One region of the Caballeronia sp. EK genome, then DNA from elsewhere that is predicted to be linked to it. Evidence: predicted binding sites of a transcription regulator. Region 1 holds the regulator's gene; the other holds the start of a gene.
What was found. The regulator LexA, encoded in region 1, represses DNA repair genes until DNA is damaged. The targets are predictions, from matches to a motif close to ACTGTATNNNNATACAGT.
Positions count from the first base shown of each region.

Region 2: a site for LexA is predicted at 1,835-1,852, ahead of recA (recombinase RecA). Genes of this name have one in related genera too.

Region 1 is NZ_JACSUE010000003.1:445,848-455,585, reverse strand. Features, by position in the region: gene IAG25_RS10760 (ABC transporter permease) at 1-498, opposite strand, end outside; gene nodI (nodulation factor ABC transporter ATP-binding protein NodI) at 503-1,450, opposite strand; gene IAG25_RS10750 (universal stress protein) at 1,786-2,295, shown strand; gene IAG25_RS10745 (DUF2939 domain-containing protein) at 2,299-2,898, opposite strand; gene IAG25_RS10740 (hypothetical protein) at 2,988-3,314, opposite strand; gene lexA (transcriptional repressor LexA) at 3,531-4,208, opposite strand; gene IAG25_RS10730 (sulfate ABC transporter substrate-binding protein) at 4,468-5,502, shown strand; gene cysT (sulfate ABC transporter permease subunit CysT) at 5,596-6,501, shown strand; gene cysW (sulfate ABC transporter permease subunit CysW) at 6,498-7,406, shown strand; gene IAG25_RS10715 (sulfate/molybdate ABC transporter ATP-binding protein) at 7,423-8,493, shown strand; gene IAG25_RS10710 (CysB family HTH-type transcriptional regulator) at 8,529-9,455, shown strand; gene IAG25_RS10705 (asparaginase) at 9,487-9,738, shown strand, end outside.
Region 2 is NZ_JACSUE010000009.1:275,406-285,143, forward strand. Features, by position in the region: gene IAG25_RS27180 (sensor histidine kinase) at 1-958, opposite strand, end outside; gene IAG25_RS27185 (response regulator transcription factor) at 964-1,701, opposite strand; gene recA (recombinase RecA) at 1,954-3,024, shown strand; gene recX (recombination regulator RecX) at 3,044-4,027, shown strand; gene IAG25_RS27200 (DUF2889 domain-containing protein) at 4,146-4,799, shown strand; gene sucC (ADP-forming succinate--CoA ligase subunit beta) at 4,893-6,074, shown strand; gene sucD (succinate--CoA ligase subunit alpha) at 6,176-7,057, shown strand; gene IAG25_RS27215 (TerC family protein) at 7,168-7,878, shown strand; gene IAG25_RS27220 (pilin) at 8,004-8,597, shown strand; gene IAG25_RS27225 (PglL family O-oligosaccharyltransferase) at 8,775-9,738, shown strand, end outside.

The DNA of each region.
Region 1 (9,738 bases):
CATCGACGGAAAGCTCGCATAGCCTAGCGCGCCCGCGACGATCATGATCGCCACGCCCGACAGCACCGACTTGCTCGCGGACCATACGATCTCGCCAAGCACGATGTCGCCGAGCGTGAGCGGCGTATGCATGATCGCTTCCCACGTGCGCTGCACGTGCATGCGCGAGAAGCCCGAGTACATCGCCTCGAAGCTCGCGGACATCATCACGCTCGATGCCGCCGTTCCCGCCGCGAGAAACGCGATATACGACACGCCGTCGACATGCCCGACCATCAGCCCGAGACCCAGTCCGAGACCGAAGAGATAGATCATCGGGTCGGCGAGATTGCCGATCATCGAGGCGATCGCGAGCTTCTTCCAGACGAGATAGTTGCGCCGCCACACCGACATCCAGTGCGTCGCATTGGCGGGCAGCGCACTGGATAGCGGAGTGAAATTTTCCGCGCGCTTCGATTCGCGTTTTCGTCCGATGCGGGATGGTTCGAGCGTATCCATTGATTCAGTCCACCATCTCACGTCCCGTGAGACGCAGGAAAACATCTTCGAGATTCGCCGGACGATGCAGATAGCGCACGTCCGCGCGGCCTTTCACGCGCGCATGCACGGGCTGCGGATCGTCGACATAGCAAAAGAGCGTTTCGCCGCTCACTTCCATGCGCTCGACGAACGGTTCGAGCTCCGCCGCGAGCGCCTGCGGATCGGGCCCATAGATCTCGATCACATCCGAGCCGATCACCGATTCGATGAGATCGCGCGGCCGTCCCTCGGCAATCTTGCGGCCTTCCTCGATCACACAAAGGCGATCGCAAAGACGTTCGGCTTCTTCCATGAAATGCGTCGTCAGAAGGATGGTCTTGCCGCGCGCGAGGAGCGAGCGCAGGCGCTCCCAGATCATATGCCGCGCTTGCGGATCGAGTCCCGTGGTGGGTTCGTCCATCACGAGAACATCTGGATCGTTGACGAGCGCGCGCGCGAGCGTGAGACGCCGCTTCATGCCGCCCGACAGTTCGCCGACGCGCGCATCGGCCTTGCTCTCCAGGCGCGCGAACTCCAAGAGCGATGGCACGAGCGCATCCATGCGCGCGCCGGTGAGACCGAAGTAGCGGCCGAACACAGTCAGGTTTTCGCGCACCGTGAAATCGGGATCGAGATTGTCGAATTGCGGCACGACGCCCACGCGTTCGCGCGCGAAACGGGCGCGCGCGGGCACCGGCTCGCCGACGAGACGGATCGCGCCGCTATCGGGCGAGGTGATGCCGAGCAGCATCTTGAGCGTCGTCGTCTTGCCCGCGCCGTTCGGGCCGAGCAGTCCGAAGCATTCGCCGGGCCGCACATCGAACGACAGACCATCGACCACGGTGCGCTCACCGTAGTGCTTCCTTACTTCGCTGAACTCGATGGCGGGCGCGCCGCTTTCATCGGACTCGCGTGATGTTTGATCAGTCATGCATTCGTGCCGCAGGAAAATCGCGTAGGGGAAATCCAGCGGGCTAGTGTAATCCATTGCACCAAGGCGATGCCTGGCGTGCAACCGCGTGCGGCGAGCGCGTGTCAAACCTGTGCGACGGGCGTCGAACCGGTTCCGGCCGAAAGTGCCAGAGGCTTGTCCGTCGGCGTGTTCGGAGTTCTGGCACGGTGCGAGCTAGCATGTTCGCGTCGGTAAGCGTTTTCCAGCGTTGTCACCCAAGGGGCGACGCACGATGATGAAGCAACGCCGCGGGTAAATCGCGCTTCGGGTCGCGTCGGGCGGGCGCGAAGGGCAAGTTGGCCAGGGAGGTCATGATGGAAAGCTACCGAAAAATCCTGCTCTGCTATGACGGCTCCAGAGAAGGTCGCAAGGCATTGCGCCAAGGCGCGAATCTCGCGCTGGATCTGAATGCCGAGACGCACGTCCTCGCAGTGGTGGACATGCGCTCGAGCATCGCGCAGAGCGCCGGACTGCTAACCGATATGGCCTGCGGACGCTTCGAAGAGGCCGCGCGCGACATTCTGCAGGAAGGCGTCGAGTGGCTCCGCGAACGCGGTCTTCAGGCGCAGGGACATTTTGCGTTCGGGCATCCGATCGACGAGATCGCCGCGCTCGCCGAAAGCCTTCAGGTCGATCTCGTCGTGGTCGGGCATCGTTGCCGCAACGGTCTCGCGCGCTGGTGGATGGGCGCGGGCAACACGCCCTTGCTCGACCGCGTGAAGTGCAGCATTCTCGTGGCCGTCTGTCAGGCGGGTGAATCGGCGGAAGCGGAAGACGAAGCGGCTTACGCGGCCAAGCCCGTCAAGGCCGAAGCCGGCGCCTGATCGTCAGCCATTGAGATCGACCGCGACGAGCTTCCATGACACGAGGCCGTAGCGGTGAAAGATCGCCGAGTAACGCGCATCTCCGGCGCCGTGCTGATACGTGACGACGAACGTGTTCAGGCTTCGATAACCGGCGGTGGTCTGTGGCGGTTCCCTGGGCGCCTGCTGCGCGGCCGTGACGCCCGAGGCCGGCGCGTTCGACGGCGTTGCCGATGCACCGTTTCCGGCTTGCGGCGGTTGCTCGCCCGGATCGCCGCGCGGCGGAATGCCGTTCAGAATCGCCGCGACGCCGTCCGGTGTCGCATATGAATCGACGAGAGGACCGACGAGCGCCGCACCGATCATCGCCCCGATGATTGCGAGCGGATTGCCGCTCTTTTGAATATCGACGCGGCGCGTGAGCAGCGCGCCGACCTGTTCCTTGAGGCTCGCGCGCAACGCGGGAAAATCCACGTACTGATTGACGGTCTGCGCGTCGCGGGCATCGGCTGCGCGTTTCACGCGATTCAGCGCGATATAAGGTGACGCGTAAATAAAAGCGAGCGCCGCGACGAGAATCAGGACGACGAACGCGGTAGCGACAGAACGGGTAGTGCGGGACATGCGACGACGAAGCCTCTTTGCAAAACGTGAATCCGGGATTGACCACGCCGGTGCGCGATAAATCCCGCGAATTCACGTTCCACCCCGATTCAGGCGAGGATGCCGCCGGCGAGCCCCGCGTCTTCCTCCGCGATGCAACGGTCGATCATGCGCGACACTTCGTCGATCTTGCCCACCAGAATCACGCGCGATTGCCCGCGATAGACGCGCACCGGCGCGCGCTGTTCCGGCTCCGCGTGCACCGTGCTGCTCAGCGACACGCGCGCGAAAGCCGGCTGCCGGGAGGGCAGCGCGGGCATGTCGTCGAAGAGGTCGGGGGCGGTTTCGGCGTGCGGCGTGCCGCATGCGATCAGCGTGCGCAGATGGCGCAGGCGGCCAAACTGACGGAAGGGCAGCAGACGGGCAAAACGTTCCATGATGACTCTCCAGACGATAGGACGCACCGCGGCGCACCGCGCACGGCGGCCGTCATGCTTGTTGTGTTTGAGCCGCCTCGACTGAGCGTTAAAGCGGTTGGTGAGGCTATCTTGCGATGTCAATGGGACATTTCTTGTCCCATTCTTATCTCTTTCTGAACGTGAGCGAACGATATGCCCGCGCTTTTCGCTCCCCGCCCTTGCCGGGTGGAGATTTCAGAACTCGCCAGAACGAATCAGGCCAACCGCGATGCCTTCCAGCGCGAAATCGCCGCTGCCGGAGCGCACGAAAATGTTCTCGTAGTCCGGGTTCTCGGCGATCAGTTCGACCCCGTCCGGACGACGTTTCCAGCGTTTGACCGTGACGTCGTCGCCCAGACGCGCGACGACGATCTGCCCGTCCTTCGCCTCGGTGCGCTTCTGCACGGCGAGCAGGTCGCCGTCGAGAATGCCGGCGTCGCGCATCGACAGGCCCCGCACTTTCAGCAGATAGTCCGGCTTGCTGGAGAAGAGCGCGGGATCGCATGCGTAATGCTGCGAGATGTGTTCCTGCGCGAGGATCGGGCTACCTGCCGCGACGCGTCCGACGAGCGGCAGCGACAGTTGCATGATGCTCTGATGCGGCAGCGTGAACTGATGCGGCAGTTCTTCCGAGCGATCGATGCGCGAGGCGTCGCCGAGCAGCCGGATGCCGCGCGACGAGCCCGCCGCGAGTTCGATCACGCCCTTGCGCGCCAGCGCCCGCAAGTGCTCCTCGGCCGAATTCGCCGAGCTGAAGCCGAGTTCCGCCGCGATCTCGGCGCGCGTCGGCGGAAAGCCCGTGCGGTCGATCGCGCGCTGGATCAGTTCGAAGACCTGCTGCTGCCGCGCGGTAAGTTTTGATGTCTTGGTCACAGGCTCTGGCCCCTGGGTGCACTGTATGGATGGACAGTTGACTGTATTTTTATACAGTATTTCGCGCTTTTCAAGCTTTACTTTAAGTTCGTCCGCCCGCAGCAGCGGAGGGCGCGTTTCGCCGCCACCGTCGCTTCTTCCACCCAGGAATATGCTTCTTAGCAGTTTTACGTATAAAAAAGTGAATAACGATTATTTCTAATCATATAGACGCCTCGATAGACTGATTCCGTCAATTCGATAAGACGGAGAACGGGGAATGCAAAGCATCAAGTTGGGATTGGGCAAAGGCGCGCGGCGCGTGCTCGCGGCGGCGGCGCTGACGGCGGCGGGCGTCGGGCTGGCTGCGTCGGCGTTCGCGCAGACGTCGTTTCTGAACGTCTCCTACGACCCGACCCGCGAGCTGTATCAGGACTTCAATCAGGCGTTCGCGAAAAAGTGGAAGGCCGACACGGGCGAAACGGTCACTTTCAAGCAGTCGCACGGCGGCTCGGGCGGACAGGCGCGCGCGGTGCTCGACGGTCTGCAGGCCGATGTCGTGACGCTCGCGCTCGCCTACGACATCGATGCGCTCGCGTCCAAGGGACTCGTCAACGCGGACTGGCAGAAGCGTCTGCCGGACAACGCGTCGCCGTACACATCGACGATCGTGTTTCTCGTGCGCAAGGGCAATCCGAAGCACATCAAGGACTGGGACGATCTGGCCAAGCCGGGCGTGTCGATCGTCACGCCGAATCCGAAGACCTCGGGTGGCGCGCGCTGGAACTATCTCGCGGCGTGGGCGTATGCGCAGCACAAGCCGGGCGGCAACGACCAGACCGCCAAGGATTTCGTCACGAAGCTCTACAAGAACGCCGGCGTGCTCGATTCCGGCGCGCGCGGCGCCACGACGAGCTTCGTGCAGCGCGGCCAGGGCGACGTGCTGATCGCATGGGAGAACGAGGCGTTCCTCTCGGTGAAGGAATTCGGCACGGACAAGTTCGAGATCGTGGTGCCGTCGGTGAGCATTCTCGCGGAGCCGCCGGTCGCGGTGGTGGACAAGGTCGTCGACAAGCACGGTACGCGCAAGCTCGCCGATGCCTATCTCAAGTATCTGTACAGCGACGAAGGACAACAGATCGCCGCGCGCAATTTTTATCGGCCGCGCTCGGACAAGGTGCCCGCTGAACTCACGAAGCAGTTTCCGAAGCTGAAGCTCTACACCATCGACGACACGTTCGGCGGTTGGACGAAGGCGCAGAAGACGCACTTCGCGGACGGCGGCGTGTTCGATTCGATCTATCAACCGCAGTAAGCGAAAGAGCGGGCGACGCGGCGCGTCAATGACGCCGCGCGCCCCGAAGCAGCGACGCGCCTAACCCCGGCGCAAGAAAAGGATCAATCAAGGATGACGACCCTCACATTCAAGAAGCCGAGCGCGCTTCCCGGGTTCGGCCTGACGCTCGGCATCACGGTGGCGTACTTAAGCCTCGTGGTGCTGATTCCGCTTGCCGCCACCTTCGCGAAGACCGCGACGCTCGACTGGGCGCAGTTCGTGCGCGCGGTCACGTCGCCGCGCGTGCTCGCGTCCTATCGGCTCACGTTCAGTGCCGCGCTCGGCGGCGCGCTCATCAACGCGGTGTTCGGCTTTCTCGTCGCGTGGGTGCTCGTGCGCTACACGTTTCCGTTCAAGCGCATCGTCGATGCGATCGTCGATTTGCCGTTCGCGCTGCCGACGTCCGTCGCGGGCATCTCGCTCGCCGCGGTCTATGCGGGCAACGGCTGGATCGGGCAATATCTCGCGCCGTTCGGCATCAAGGTCGCGTTCACGCCGCTCGGCGTGCTCGTCGCGCTGACGTTCATCGGCTTGCCGTTCGTCGTGCGCACGGTGCAGCCGGTGCTGGAGGAGTTCGAGCGCGAACAGGAAGAGGCCGCCGCGTGCCTCGGCGCGACGCGCTGGCTGACGTTTCGCCGCGTCGTGCTGCCTTCGGTGTTTCCCGCGCTCCTGACCGGTTTCGCGCTCGCGTTCGCGCGTGCGCTCGGCGAGTACGGCTCGGTGATTTTCATCGCGGGCAATGTGCCGATGAAATCCGAGATCACGTCGCTGCTCATCATCACGAAGCTCGAACAGTACGACTACGCCGGCGCGACCGCGCTCGCCGTCGTGATGCTGTGCGTGTCGTTCCTGATGCTGCTCCTCATCAACACGCTGCAATGGTTCCTGCAGCGGCGCACGAGCAAGACGGGCGCGGCGCCTGCCGTCGCGGCCGGGCCTTCGCTGCATGTCGGACATCCGGGCGGAGGTCACGCATGAGTACGCCCGACAGCAAAGCGCTTCCGGTGCACGCCGCCGCACGCGTGCGCGCAAGCAGGCTCAATCCCGTCACCGAACCGCGCGCCGTGCGCTGGCTGCTGACGGGCATCGCGCTCGTGTTTCTTGCGCTCTTTCTCGTCGTGCCGCTCGTCGCGGTGTTCGTGCAGGCGTTCGCGAAGGGCATCGATTATTACTTCGAGTCGCTGAAGGATCCCGATGCGTGGTCCGCGATCAAGCTCACGCTGATCACCGCGGCGATCGCCGTGCCGCTGAACGTCGTGTTCGGGCTGGCCGCTTCGTGGGCGATCGCGAAGTTTGACTTTCGCGGCAAGGCGCTCCTGACCACGCTCATCGATTTGCCGTTCTCGGTTTCACCCGTGATCTCCGGTCTCATCTACGTGCTGATTTTCGGCGCGCAAGGCTGGTTCGGTCCGTGGCTCGCCGCGCATGACGTGCAGATCATCTTCGCGGTGCCGGGCATCGTGCTCGCGACGATCTTCGTGACCTTCCCGTTCGTCGCGCGCGAGCTGATTCCGCTGATGCAGGCGCAGGGCAACGACGAAGAGGAAGCGGCGCACGTGCTCGGCGCCTCCGGCTGGCAGATCTTCAGGCGCGTGACGCTGCCCAACGTGAAGTGGGGCCTGCTCTACGGCGTGATTCTCTGCAACGCGCGCGCGATGGGCGAGTTCGGCGCGGTATCGGTGGTGTCGGGCCATATCCGCGGCCAGACCGACACGATGCCGCTGCACGTCGAAATTCTCTACAACGAATACAACTTCTCGGCCGCGTTCGCGGTGGCGTCGCTGCTTGCGCTGCTCGCGCTCGTGACGCTCGCGCTCAAGCTCCTCGCGGAGCGGCGCATGTCGCAAGCCATCGGCGAAACCCGGACACCCGCACAGAATTGAAGAGGCCGACAACATCATGAGCATCATCGTTCGCAATCTGCAAAAACGCTTCGGCGATTTCACCGCGCTCGACAACGTCACGCTCGATTTTCCTGCGGGCGAACTCGTCGCGCTGCTCGGGCCTTCGGGCTGCGGCAAGACCACGCTCCTGCGGGTCATCGCGGGCCTCGAATTCGCCGATGCGGGCCAGGTCGTGCTGCATGGCGAGGACGTCGCGGCGGTCGGCGCGCGTGAGCGCCAAGTCGGCTTTGTGTTCCAGCATTACGCGCTCTTCAGACACATGACAGTGTTCGAGAACGTCGCGTTCGGCCTGCGTGTGAAGCCGCGCCGCGAGCGCCCGAGCGAAGCCGTGATCCGCGAGAAGGTGCATGAACTGCTGAAACTCGTGCAGCTCGACTGGCTCGCCGAGCGTTTCCCGTCCGAACTGTCGGGCGGGCAGCGGCAGCGCATCGCGCTCGCTCGCGCGCTCGCCGTCGAGCCGAAAGTGCTGCTGCTCGACGAGCCGTTCGGCGCGCTCGATGCCAAGGTGCGCAAGGAACTGCGCAGCTGGCTGCGCCGCCTGCACGACGATCTGCATATCTCGACGCTCTTCGTCACGCATGACCAGGAAGAGGCGCTCGAAGTGGCGGACCGTATCGTCGTGATGAATCATGGGCGGGTGGAGCAGGTGGGCAGTCCGCAAGACGTGTACGATCATCCGCAGACGTCGTTCGTGTACGAGTTTCTCGGCGCGGCGAACCGGCTGCACGGCAATGTCGATGCCGGCGGCTTTGTCGTCGATGGCGCCGCGAGCCCGATCGCCGCGGAGGCGCATTTCAGGGGCCGGGCGCTCGCGTATGTGCGTCCCCACGATCTCGCGCTATATCCCGCCGACGGCACGCATCGCGACGGCATCGTGGTCGGCGTGCGGCGCGTCGTGACGCTTGGCGGCTCGGTGCGTGTCGAGCTCGAAGGCAGCGCGGGCGGGGTGATCGAGGCGGAACTGGATCGCGAGGCATGGCGCGCGCTCAAGCTCGATGTCGGGGACGGCGTGACGGCCGTGCCGCGCGCGCTGCGCGTCTTTCCAGCGCCGTCGCCGGCGCAATGAGATAACAACATAAAAGGATCGCGGAGAGGTTTCACATGAATTTCCAGCAATTGCGCTTCGTGCGCGAGGCCGTGCGTCAGAACATGAATCTGACGGAGGTCGCCAACGTGCTCTACACGTCGCAGTCGGGCGTGTCGAAACAGATCAAGGATCTGGAGGACGAGCTCGGCGTCGATATCTTCATTCGCCGCGGCAAACGTCTCACGGGTCTCACGGAGCCGGGCAAGGAGGTGCATCAGCTGATCGAGCGCATGCTGCTCGACGCCGAGAACCTGCGACGCGTGGCGCGCCAGTTCGCGGATCAGGACAACGGCCATCTCGTCGTCGCGACGACGCACACGCAGGCGCGTTACGCGTTGCCGAAGGTCATCCGCCAGTTCACCGAGGTGTTCCCGAAGGTGCATCTCGCGCTGCGCCAGGGCAGTCCGCAACAGATCGCGCAGATGATCATCAATGGCGAGGCGGATATCGGCATCTCGACCGAAGCGCTCGACCGCTATCCGGATATCGTCACGTTTCCGTGCTATTCGTGGCATCACACGGTCGTCGTGCCGAAGGATCATCCGCTCGTCGGCCGCGAGAACATCACGCTCGAGCAGATCGCCGAATATCCGATCGTCACTTACGACCAGGACTTCACCGGCCGCTCGCACGTCGACCAGGCGTTCGCGAGCGCGGGCGCGATTCCCGATATCGTGCTCACCGCGATCGATGCCGACGTCATCAAGACGTATGTCGAGCTCGGCATGGGCATCGGCATCGTCGCGGCGATGGCCTACGACGCGAAGCGGGACACCGAGCTCGTCGCGCTCGATACGCAGCATCTGTTCGAGGCCAGCACGACGCGCGTCGGCCTGAGAAAGGGCGCGTTCCTGCGCGCGTATGCGTATCGATTGATCGAGATGTTCGCGCCGCAGCTCGAAGAAGCGCAGATCGCGGCCCAGCTTCGCGAAACGGCGTGATCCGCATGCCGGCTGATTTACAATCGCCGGCATGAATACTTCCTCTCTCCCTCGCATCGCCGTGCTGGCGACGGGCGGCACCATCGCCGGGTCCGCCGGTGACGCATCGAAGACGGCGGGCTACAAGGCGGGCGTCGTCGGCGTCGACAAATTGCTCGATGCCGTGCCGGCGCTCGGTACCGTGGCGCGCATTCACGCGGAGCAGATCGCGAGCATCGACAGCAAGGACATGAGCGCCGCGCTGTGGACCACACTCTCATCGCGCATCGACGAACTGCTCGCG
Region 2 (9,738 bases), on a different contig from region 1:
GCATCGCCAGTTCCGCCTGCATGCGCAGGCCCGCGAGCGGCGTCTTCATCTGATGCGCGGCATCGGCGATGAAGCGTTTCTGGAACTCCATGTTCTGTTCGAGGCGCGTGAGCAGATCGTTGAACGACGCGACGAGCGGCGCGATCTCCGGCGGCGCGCTGCCCGCCTGGAGCGGCGAGAGATCGTCGGGGCGGCGCGCGCGGATGTTCGACTGCAGCGCATGCAGCGGCGCGAGCCCGCGCGACAGCCCGAACCATACGAGGATGATCGCGAGCGGCAGGATCACGAACTGCGGCAGGATCACGCCCTTGATGATGTCGTTGGCGAGCTGGCTGCGCTTGTCGAGCGTCTCGGCCACCTGCACGAGCACCGGTTGCGCGCTGTCCGGATCGCGGCCGGGCGCGAGGCCGGGCAGATCGACGGTCGTATACGCGACGCGGATGTCGTTGCCGCGCAGCACATCGTCGCGAAACTCGACGATGCCCGGCTGCGGACGATCGTCGTCGTGCGGCAAGGGCATGTCGCGGTCGCCGCCGACCAGCTCGCCGCGCGTGCCGAGCACCTGAAAGAACACGCTGTCGACGTTGTCGGCGCGCAGGAAATCGCGCGTCGCGTCCGGAAGCCGCAATTCGGCGACGCCGTTGACCGGCTGAATCTGGCGCGCGAGCACGTAGGCGTCGGCTTCGAGCGCGCGGTCGAACGGCCCGTTCGCGATCGACTTCGCGACGAGATACGTTACCGCGATGCTCATCGGCCAGAGCAGCAGCAGCGGCGCGAGCATCCAGTCGAGAATCTCGCCGAAGAGCGAGCGCGGATGCGTCTCGTCGTCGGGCTCGAGTTCGTCGGGCGGCGCGAAAGGGTTGGCATAGCGCGCGTCGCGCTGGGCGTCGGAATCGTCGGCGCTCGTCTTCGCGTGGTTCTTCGACTCGGGCGATTCGGTGGAAGCGGGCGACGCCATGCAGGCTACTTATAGTGTTGGCCGGCGGCGACGCCCGACGGTTGCGGGCCCGCGCCGTTCGTGCCGGGCGCCGTGACGCCCGCTTTCTCCAGCGTGTAACCCAGGCCGCGTACCGTGATGATCTTCGCGCCGCTCGGCTCGATCTTTTTGCGCAACCGGTGCACGTAGACCTCGATCGCGTTATTGCTGACTTCCTCGCCCCATTCGCACAGATGATTGACGAGCTGTTCCTTCGACACGAGCCGGCCGGTTCTTTGCAACAGCACTTCGAGCACGCCGAGCTCGCGCGCGGACAGATCGATGACCTGATCGCCGATCGTCGCAATCCGCCCGACCTGATCGAAGGAAAGCGAGCCGTGCTTGACGACCGTCGGGCCGCCGCCCGCGCCGCGCCGTGTGAGCGCCCGCACGCGTGCTTCGAGCTCGTTCAGCGCGAAGGGTTTGGCCATATAGTCATCCGCGCCGAGATCGAGGCCTTTGACGCGTTCATCGACGCTGTCGGCGGCGGTCAGGATCAGCACGGGCATCTGCGAGTTGCGCGCGCGCAGGCGGCGCAGGACTTCGAGGCCGGGCATGAGCGGCAGGCCGAGATCGAGTATCAGCAGGTCGAAAGTCTGCAGGGAAAGCGCGGTGTCCGCCTCGACGCCATGCTTCACATGGTCGACGGCGTATCCCGATTGGCGGAGTGATCGGACGAGGCCGTCCGCGAGTATGCTGTCGTCTTCGGCAATGAGGATTCGCATCGTCGTGTGCGCCTTATATTGCCGGCACCGTTTGTCGCCCGGCGCGGCGGTCTCCAGGTGTTTCGTAGTTTTAGCGCGTCTCGCGCGGCGTGGAAAAAAAGCTGCGCCACGCGGTTGCATGCTTGCAAAAACTACTGTTTTTTTATACAGTGTCTGCGTGAGTGTGAAGCGTGGTTTCGTATGCTCGATCGAGCAACGGAAAAGCCCGTGAACACTGCCTCAGACGCCGTTCATCATAGCAAAGGACGATTCATGGAAGAAAGCAAGAAAGGCCCGGCTGGAATGACTGCGGAAAAGAGCAAGGCCCTGGCCGCCGCGCTCTCGCAGATCGAAAAGCAATTCGGCAAAGGGTCGATCATGCGGCTCGGCGCAGGTGAGGCGGTCGAAGACATTCAGGTGGTTTCCACCGGTTCGCTCGGACTGGACATCGCGCTCGGCGTCGGCGGCTTGCCGCGCGGCCGTGTCGTGGAAATCTACGGTCCGGAGTCCTCGGGCAAGACCACGCTCACGCTGCAAGTGATCGCGGAGATGCAGAAGCTCGGCGGCACGGCGGCGTTCATCGACGCAGAACACGCGCTCGACGTGCAATACGCGCAAAAGCTCGGCGTGAACGCGCAGGATCTGCTGATCTCGCAGCCGGACACGGGCGAGCAGGCGCTGGAAATCGCGGATGCGCTGGTGCGCTCCGGCTCCATCGACATGATCGTCATCGACTCGGTCGCGGCGCTCGTGCCGAAGGCGGAAATCGAAGGCGAAATGGGCGATTCGCTGCCGGGTCTGCAAGCGCGTCTGATGTCGCAGGCGCTGCGCAAGCTCACCGGTACGATCAAGCGCACGAACTGCCTCGTGATCTTCATCAACCAGATTCGCATGAAGATCGGCGTGATGTTCGGCAACCCGGAAACCACCACGGGCGGTAATGCGCTCAAGTTCTATTCGTCGGTGCGTCTGGATATCCGCCGTATCGGCTCGATCAAGAAGAACGACGAAGTCATCGGCAACGAGACGCGCGTGAAGGTCGTGAAGAACAAGGTGTCGCCGCCGTTCCGCGAAGCCATCTTCGACATCCTGTACGGCGAAGGCATCTCGCGTCAGGGCGAAATCATCGATCTCGGCGTGCAGGCGAAGCTGGTCGACAAGGCCGGCGCCTGGTACAGCTACAACGGCGACCGCATCGGTCAGGGCAAGGACAACGCGCGTGAATTCCTGCGCGAGAATCCGGACATCGCACGCGAGATCGAGAACAAGATCCGCGCATCGCTGGGTGTCGCCGCGCTGGGCGAGGCTGCTGTCGCAGGCGCTGCAACGGCCGACGACGAGTAAGCATCAGGCTTGAAGGACGATGCAGAAGCGTCGGTTCGGATCGAAGGCTGACATGGCGGATGACGGAACCGAGAGCGGTTCCGACTCTGCCGATCGCTACGAACGAAGCAGCGAGCGGCGTGGTGCATCGTCGAAGTCGAGCGGCTTCAAACGCAGTAACAAGCAGCGCGCCGACGCGAAGTCATTCGCGTCGGCGCGTCGCGTTTTTGAGCCCGTGAACGACGGCGAAAAAAGCGAGGATGCGAGCGATCGCGCCGCGCGTCTCGAGCAAGCACGCGCGTTGCTGAAGCAGGCGACCGAGCAGCCGAAGGCACGTCCCGTTGATAGCGCGCCGCTGGCCGCCACGCCCGCAAGCAAACCCTCAGAACCCGATCTCACCCCCTTCACGGACCCGTTCGAAGACGCCGATCCTTTCGAGCCCTTCGAGCAATGCGCGCCTGCCGAGCAGGCAGGTGGCGAATCGGCGAAACCAGTCTACAGCCGCTCCAGTCAACGCACCCGAAAGCCTTCGGCGAGCGAAGCCAACAATCCCAAACGCCCGCAGCGCTCGCTGAAAGGGCGTGCGCTCGCGTTTCTCTCGCGGCGCGAATACAGTCGGGCGGAGTTGTCGCGCAAGCTGCGCCCGTACGTTGACGAAGCCGATTTGCTCGAATCGCTGCTCGACAGCCTCGAACGCGATGGCTGGCTGTCGAACGAGCGCTTTGTCGAGAGCGTCGTGCATCGGCGGGCGTCGCGTATGGGTGGCAGCAGGATCATCAGCGAGTTGAAGCGCCATGCCGTCGGCGATGAGCTCATCAGTGAAACCGCTGACAAACTCGCGCAATCCGAAACCGCGCGCGCCCAGGCCGTGTGGGAGAAGAAGTACGGCGTGCGGCCCGAGACGCCTGCCGAACGTGCGAAGCAGGCGCGCTTTCTGGCCGCGCGCGGCTTTTCGAGTGGCACCATCGGGAAGATACTGAAGGGCGGCGACGAGGACTGGAGCGAAGAGATCGTCGACGACTGAATGTCGGCCTGTCTCAGCCGAAACCGCACGCACGTTTCATTCGTGGAACGCATGTCCGGCTCCAAATACCCAATATGCTAAAATTCCACGGTTTCCCCCGTACCGGCTCACTTCCAGCATGCCTCTCTCGCCTCCCGCTCCCCGACAATTGCGCCACCGTCGCGCGATTAGGCTGGAAGCGTTCGAGCGTGACGACGGCCTCTGGGATATCGAAGCCTGTCTAACCGATGAGAAGCCGCGCGACTTTCGCCTCGCCACGGGCGTCCGGCCACACGGCCTGCCGATCCATGAACTCTGGCTGCGCATCACCATCGACCGCAAGCTCACCATCGTCGACGTCGAAGCATCGTCGGACTGGTCGCCCTATGGCGCTCTGTGCGCCGAGTCCAATCCGGTCTATCGCAAGCTCATCGGGCTCAATCTGCTCCAAAGTTTTCGCCGCGAAGCCAACAGGCTCTTGCGCGGCGCGGCCGGCTGCACGCATCTCACCGAACTGTGCGGCGTCTTGCCGACCGCGGCCATTCAGGCATTCGCCGGCGACGTCTGGAAGATCGAAGACGGCAATCCGTTCAATCAATCCGACGCCGCCAATCCCTCCACGACCGCACCGCAGGACGAGCCGCCGTTTCAGCTCGGCCGGTGTCACGCGTTGCGTTTCGACGGCCCCGCGGTCAAAGAGTATTACCCGCGCTGGTTCGGCCACGCACCCGCCGGTCAAACGGACACCGGCACAAAGGTACAGGACAGGCCGGAGACAAAGTCCGCCTCGTAGCGCGCAGGCAGCGCTTGCGCGCACGCATGGAATTCAAACAAGAATCGAAAAAAAAGCGGTTCAAGCACATAGAAGTTCACTCCAACTCTCAGACTGAAGGAATCACGCATGAAGATTCACGAGTACCAGGGTAAGGAAATCCTGCGGAAATTCGGCGTCGCGGTCCCGCGCGGCAAACCCGTGTTCTCGGTGGATGATGCGGTCAAGGCCGCGGAAGAGCTGGGCGGCCCGGTTTGGGTCGTCAAGGCGCAGATTCACGCCGGCGGCCGCGGTAAGGGCGGCGGCGTGAAGGTCGCGAAGTCGATCGAACAGGTCCGCGAATACGCGAACCAGATCCTCGGCATGCAGCTCATCACGCACCAGACCGGCGCCGAAGGCCAGAAGGTGAATCGCCTGCTGATCGAAGAAGGCGCGGACATCAAGAAGGAACTGTACGTCGGCCTCGTGCTCGACCGCGTTTCGCAGAAAGTCGTCGTGATGGCGTCGAGCGAAGGCGGCATGGACATCGAAGAAGTCGCGGAAAAGACGCCCGAACTGCTGCACAAGTTCGCCGTCGAGCCGTCGACCGGTCTGCAAGACGCAGACGCCGATGACCTCGCACGCAAGATCGGCATTCCGGACGCATCGATTCCGCAAGCGCGCGCGATCCTGCAAGGTCTGTACAAGGCGTTCTACGAAACCGACGCGTCGCTCGCGGAAATCAACCCGCTGATCCTGACCGGCGAAGGCAAGGTCATCGCGCTCGACGCGAAGTTCAACTTCGATTCGAACGCGCTCTTCCGTCACCCGGAAATCGTCGCTTACCGCGATCTGGACGAAGAAGATCCGGCGGAAGTCGAAGCGTCGAAGTTCGACCTCGCGTATATCTCGCTCGACGGCAACATCGGCTGTCTCGTGAACGGCGCGGGCCTCGCGATGGCGACGATGGACACCATCAAGCTGTTCGGCGGCGAGCCGGCCAACTTCCTCGACGTCGGCGGCGGCGCGACGACCGAGAAGGTGACCGAAGCGTTCAAGCTGATGCTGAAGAATCCGAACCTCAAGGCCATTCTCGTGAACATCTTCGGCGGCATCATGCGCTGCGACGTGATCGCGGAAGGCGTGATCGTGGCGTCGAAGGCCGTGGACCTGAAGGTGCCGCTCGTCGTGCGCATGAAGGGCACGAACGAAGACCTCGGCAAGAAGATGCTGGCCGACTCGGGCCTGCCGATCATCTCGGCGGACAGCATGGAAGAAGCCGCGCAGAAGGTCGTCGCGGCAGCCGAAGGCAAGTAAGCGCGGTTTCGCTTACCGAGCCTAAGAGAGCGTTCCACCAGATACGAATGGCGGTCGCCGAGCGCGAGCTTTGGCGACGCCAAACGAACAGAGGTCACTACATGTCGATTCTGATCAACAAAGACACGAAGGTCATCACGCAGGGCATCACCGGCAAGACCGGCCAGTTCCACACGCGCGCGTGCCGCGAATACGCGAACGGCCGTGAAGCGTACGTCGCGGGCGTGAACCCGAAGAAGGCCGGCGAAGACTTCGAAGGCATTCCCATCTACGCGTCCGTCAAGGAAGCGAAGGCCGAAACCGGCGCGACCGTTTCGGTGATTTACGTGCCGCCCGCGGGCGCAGCCGCCGCGATCTGGGAAGCCGTCGAGGCCGATCTCGACCTCGCGATCTGCATCACGGAAGGCATTCCGGTTCGCGACATGCTCGAAATCAAGGACCGCATGCGCCGCGAAAACCGCAAGACGCTGCTGCTCGGACCGAACTGCCCCGGCACGATCACGCCGGACGAGCTGAAGATCGGCATCATGCCGGGCCACATCCACAAGAAAGGCCGCATCGGCGTGGTGTCGCGCTCGGGCACGCTGACGTATGAAGCGGTCGGCCAGCTGACGGCGCTCGGCCTCGGCCAGTCGTCGGCGGTGGGTATCGGCGGCGATCCGATCAACGGTCTCAAGCACATCGACGTGATGAAGATGTTCAACGACGATCCGGACACGGACGCCGTCATCATGATCGGCGAGATCGGCGGTCCGGACGAAGCGAACGCCGCTTACTGGATCAAGGACAACATGAAGAAGCCGGTCGTCGGCTTCATCGCGGGCGTGACGGCGCCCCCGGGCAAGCGCATGGGCCACGCTGGCGCGCTGATCTCGGGCGGTGCGGACACGGCGGACGCCAAGCTCGAAATCATGGACGCGTGCGGCATCAAGGTCACGAAGAATCCGTCGGAGATGGCGCGTCTGCTGAAGTCGGTTCTCTGACATCGAGCGGGCAAATTACGCGAGGGTTTGGTACTCTTACTGATTCCTTTCGTATATAAGCCAACAAAAAGCGAGGGAGCATTGCTTCCTCGCTTTTTTATTTCTGCCTCATGTTTGAATTCTTTTCGACGCTTCACTGGGGCGCGGTCGTCCAGATCATCGTGATCGACATCCTGCTCGGCGGCGACAACGCCGTCGTGATCGCGCTCGCGTGCCGTAATCTCCCGGATCAGCAGCGCACGCGAGGCATCGTGCTCGGTACGCTCGGCGCAATCATCCTGCGTGTCGTGCTGATCGCGTTCGCCGTGATGCTGCTCGACATTCCGTTCCTCAAGTTCGTGGGCGGCATGCTGCTTTTGTGGATCGGCGTGAAGCTGATGCAGCCGGATCACGACGAACACGAGATCAACGCATCGGACCGTCTGTGGGCGGCGGTGAAGACGATCATCGTCGCCGATGCCGTCATGAGCCTCGACAACGTGATCGCGATCGCCGGCGCGGCCGAAGCCGCCGATCCGCGTCATCGGCTCGCATTGGTGATCTTCGGGCTGATCGTGAGCATTCCGCTCATCGTGTGGGGCAGCACGCTGGTGCTGAAGCTGCTCGACCGTTTTCCAGCGGTCGTGCTGGTCGGCGCGGGACTGCTCGGATGGATCGCGGGCGGACTCATCATCGACGATCCGTTCATCGACCGATGGCCCGCACTCAATACCGAGTTCGCCGGATATGCGGCGCGCGTCGCCGGGGCGTTCCTGGTCGTCGCGCTGGGCTGGCTGCTCAAACGTCGCGCGCTCGCCGAGGGCAATCGCGCGGCCGGCTGAGCGCTCGCGTGCACGAAATCTCTTAGGCCGTTCGGCCGACTGTTGCTCGTTACGCTCTCTCAATACGATCGAAGCGTCCTGATCGCATCTCGCGGCAGGGCGCTTTTTGATTTCCTGGAGCAGCAATGACGACGATGGCTTGTGATTTGGACGCGCCGCGCGAACGGCGCGCATGGTGGTTCGGGCGACGCGCGGAAGAAGTGCAGACGCGCGGCTTCACGCTGATCGAACTGATGATCGTGCTTGCGATCGTCGGTGTGGTCGCGGCGTATGCGATACCCGCGTATCAGGATTATCTGGCGCGAAGTCGCGTGGGCGAGGGCATTACGCTCGCGGCCGCGGCGCGGCTCGGGGTCGCGGAGAACGCGGCGAGCGGCGCGGATCTCGCGGGCGGCTTTGCGTCGCCGCCGGGCACGCGCAACGTCGAGTCGATTCACGTCGACAGCGACACCGGGCAGATCACGATCGCCTACACGACGCGCGTCGCGCCCGAGGGTTCGAACACGCTCGTGCTTGTCCCTTCGACACCCGATAACGCCGATACGCCGACCGCGCGCGTCGCGCTCAGCCGAGGCGTCGTGCAAGCGGGATCGGTGACATGGGAATGCTTCGCGGCGGCGAAAACGGATTCGTCGCTGCCCGCGCCGGGCGCCGGCCCATTGCCTGCGCAAGCGGCGACGCTCCGCGCGAACCTTGCCCCGCCGGAATGCCGCGCGTAAGCGGTGCGAAAGATCGCGACGTACGGGAAAGCGCGGCGGCAGGTTTACGGCGCCGCCGCGTCGATGCAGCGTCGTTTTTGCGCGAAAAGCAGCGATTTCGTAGCAATTCCGGCCGTTCGACGGACAGCGGGGGCAAAGTTTTGTATAGTGCGCCGGTTGCCGACGTTCCCTGTCCCTATGCCTTCCCAATACGCACGCTTTCTCTGCTTTGCCGTTTTGTGTCTTGCGTTGACGATTCCCTTCGCGGTCGTCAACCACACGTATCCGATTCCGACTTTCTACGCCGAATACAGCGCGCTCGCGCTCTATCTGGCGCTCGGCGCGACGGTCGCGCTGCTCGTGCGCGTGTCCGAGCCCAAAGTGCCGTTCGCGTCGCCGGTCGTCGCGCTGATGCCGCTCGCGTTCGGCGTACTGCTCGTCGCGCAGACGCTGCTGTTGCCGGTCGCTCAGCCATCGATGAACTGGCTCGGCGGCGCGTATCTGCTCGCGTCGTTCGTCGCGGTGCATACGGGCTTCGGACTCGTGCGGGCGGGGCTCGCGGAGAAGGCGCTGAGAATCGGCGCGGCTGCGTTGATGGTCGGCGGACTGTTCGCGGTCTTCTGCCAGATCGTGCAGTTGCTGCATCTCGAAGTGAAGTTCACGCCGTTCGTGGTCGCGTACAACGTGATGGTCGAACGCCGTCCCTTCGGCAACATGGCGCAGGCGAATCACCTCGCGACCGTGATCGCGTTCGCGCTGGCGGGGGCGCTGTATTTCGTGCAGGCGCGGCGGCTCCCGATCGTGCTGTGGCTGATTCTGTCGGCGGTCTACTCGCTCGGTCTCGCGCTCACGGTATCGCGCGGGCCGTGGCTGCAGACAGCCGTGATCGTCGTCGCCGGATTCTGGATGGCCTTCGTGATCGGGCGTCCGGTCGCGTCGGAAGGTTTCGACGGGCCGGGCCGGCGCGATGTGCGCGCGTGGATCGTTCCGGTGCTGCTTGCAATCGTCTTCTTCGCCGTGAACGCGGCGGTGCGCTGGGCGAACGTGCGCTACGACTTCGGTCTTGCGCAATCGGCGGCGGAGCGCATGCAGGAAGCCAGTCAGATCGCGCCGCGTCTCGCGCTCTGGAAATACGGCTGGACGATGTTCAAGACGCATCCGC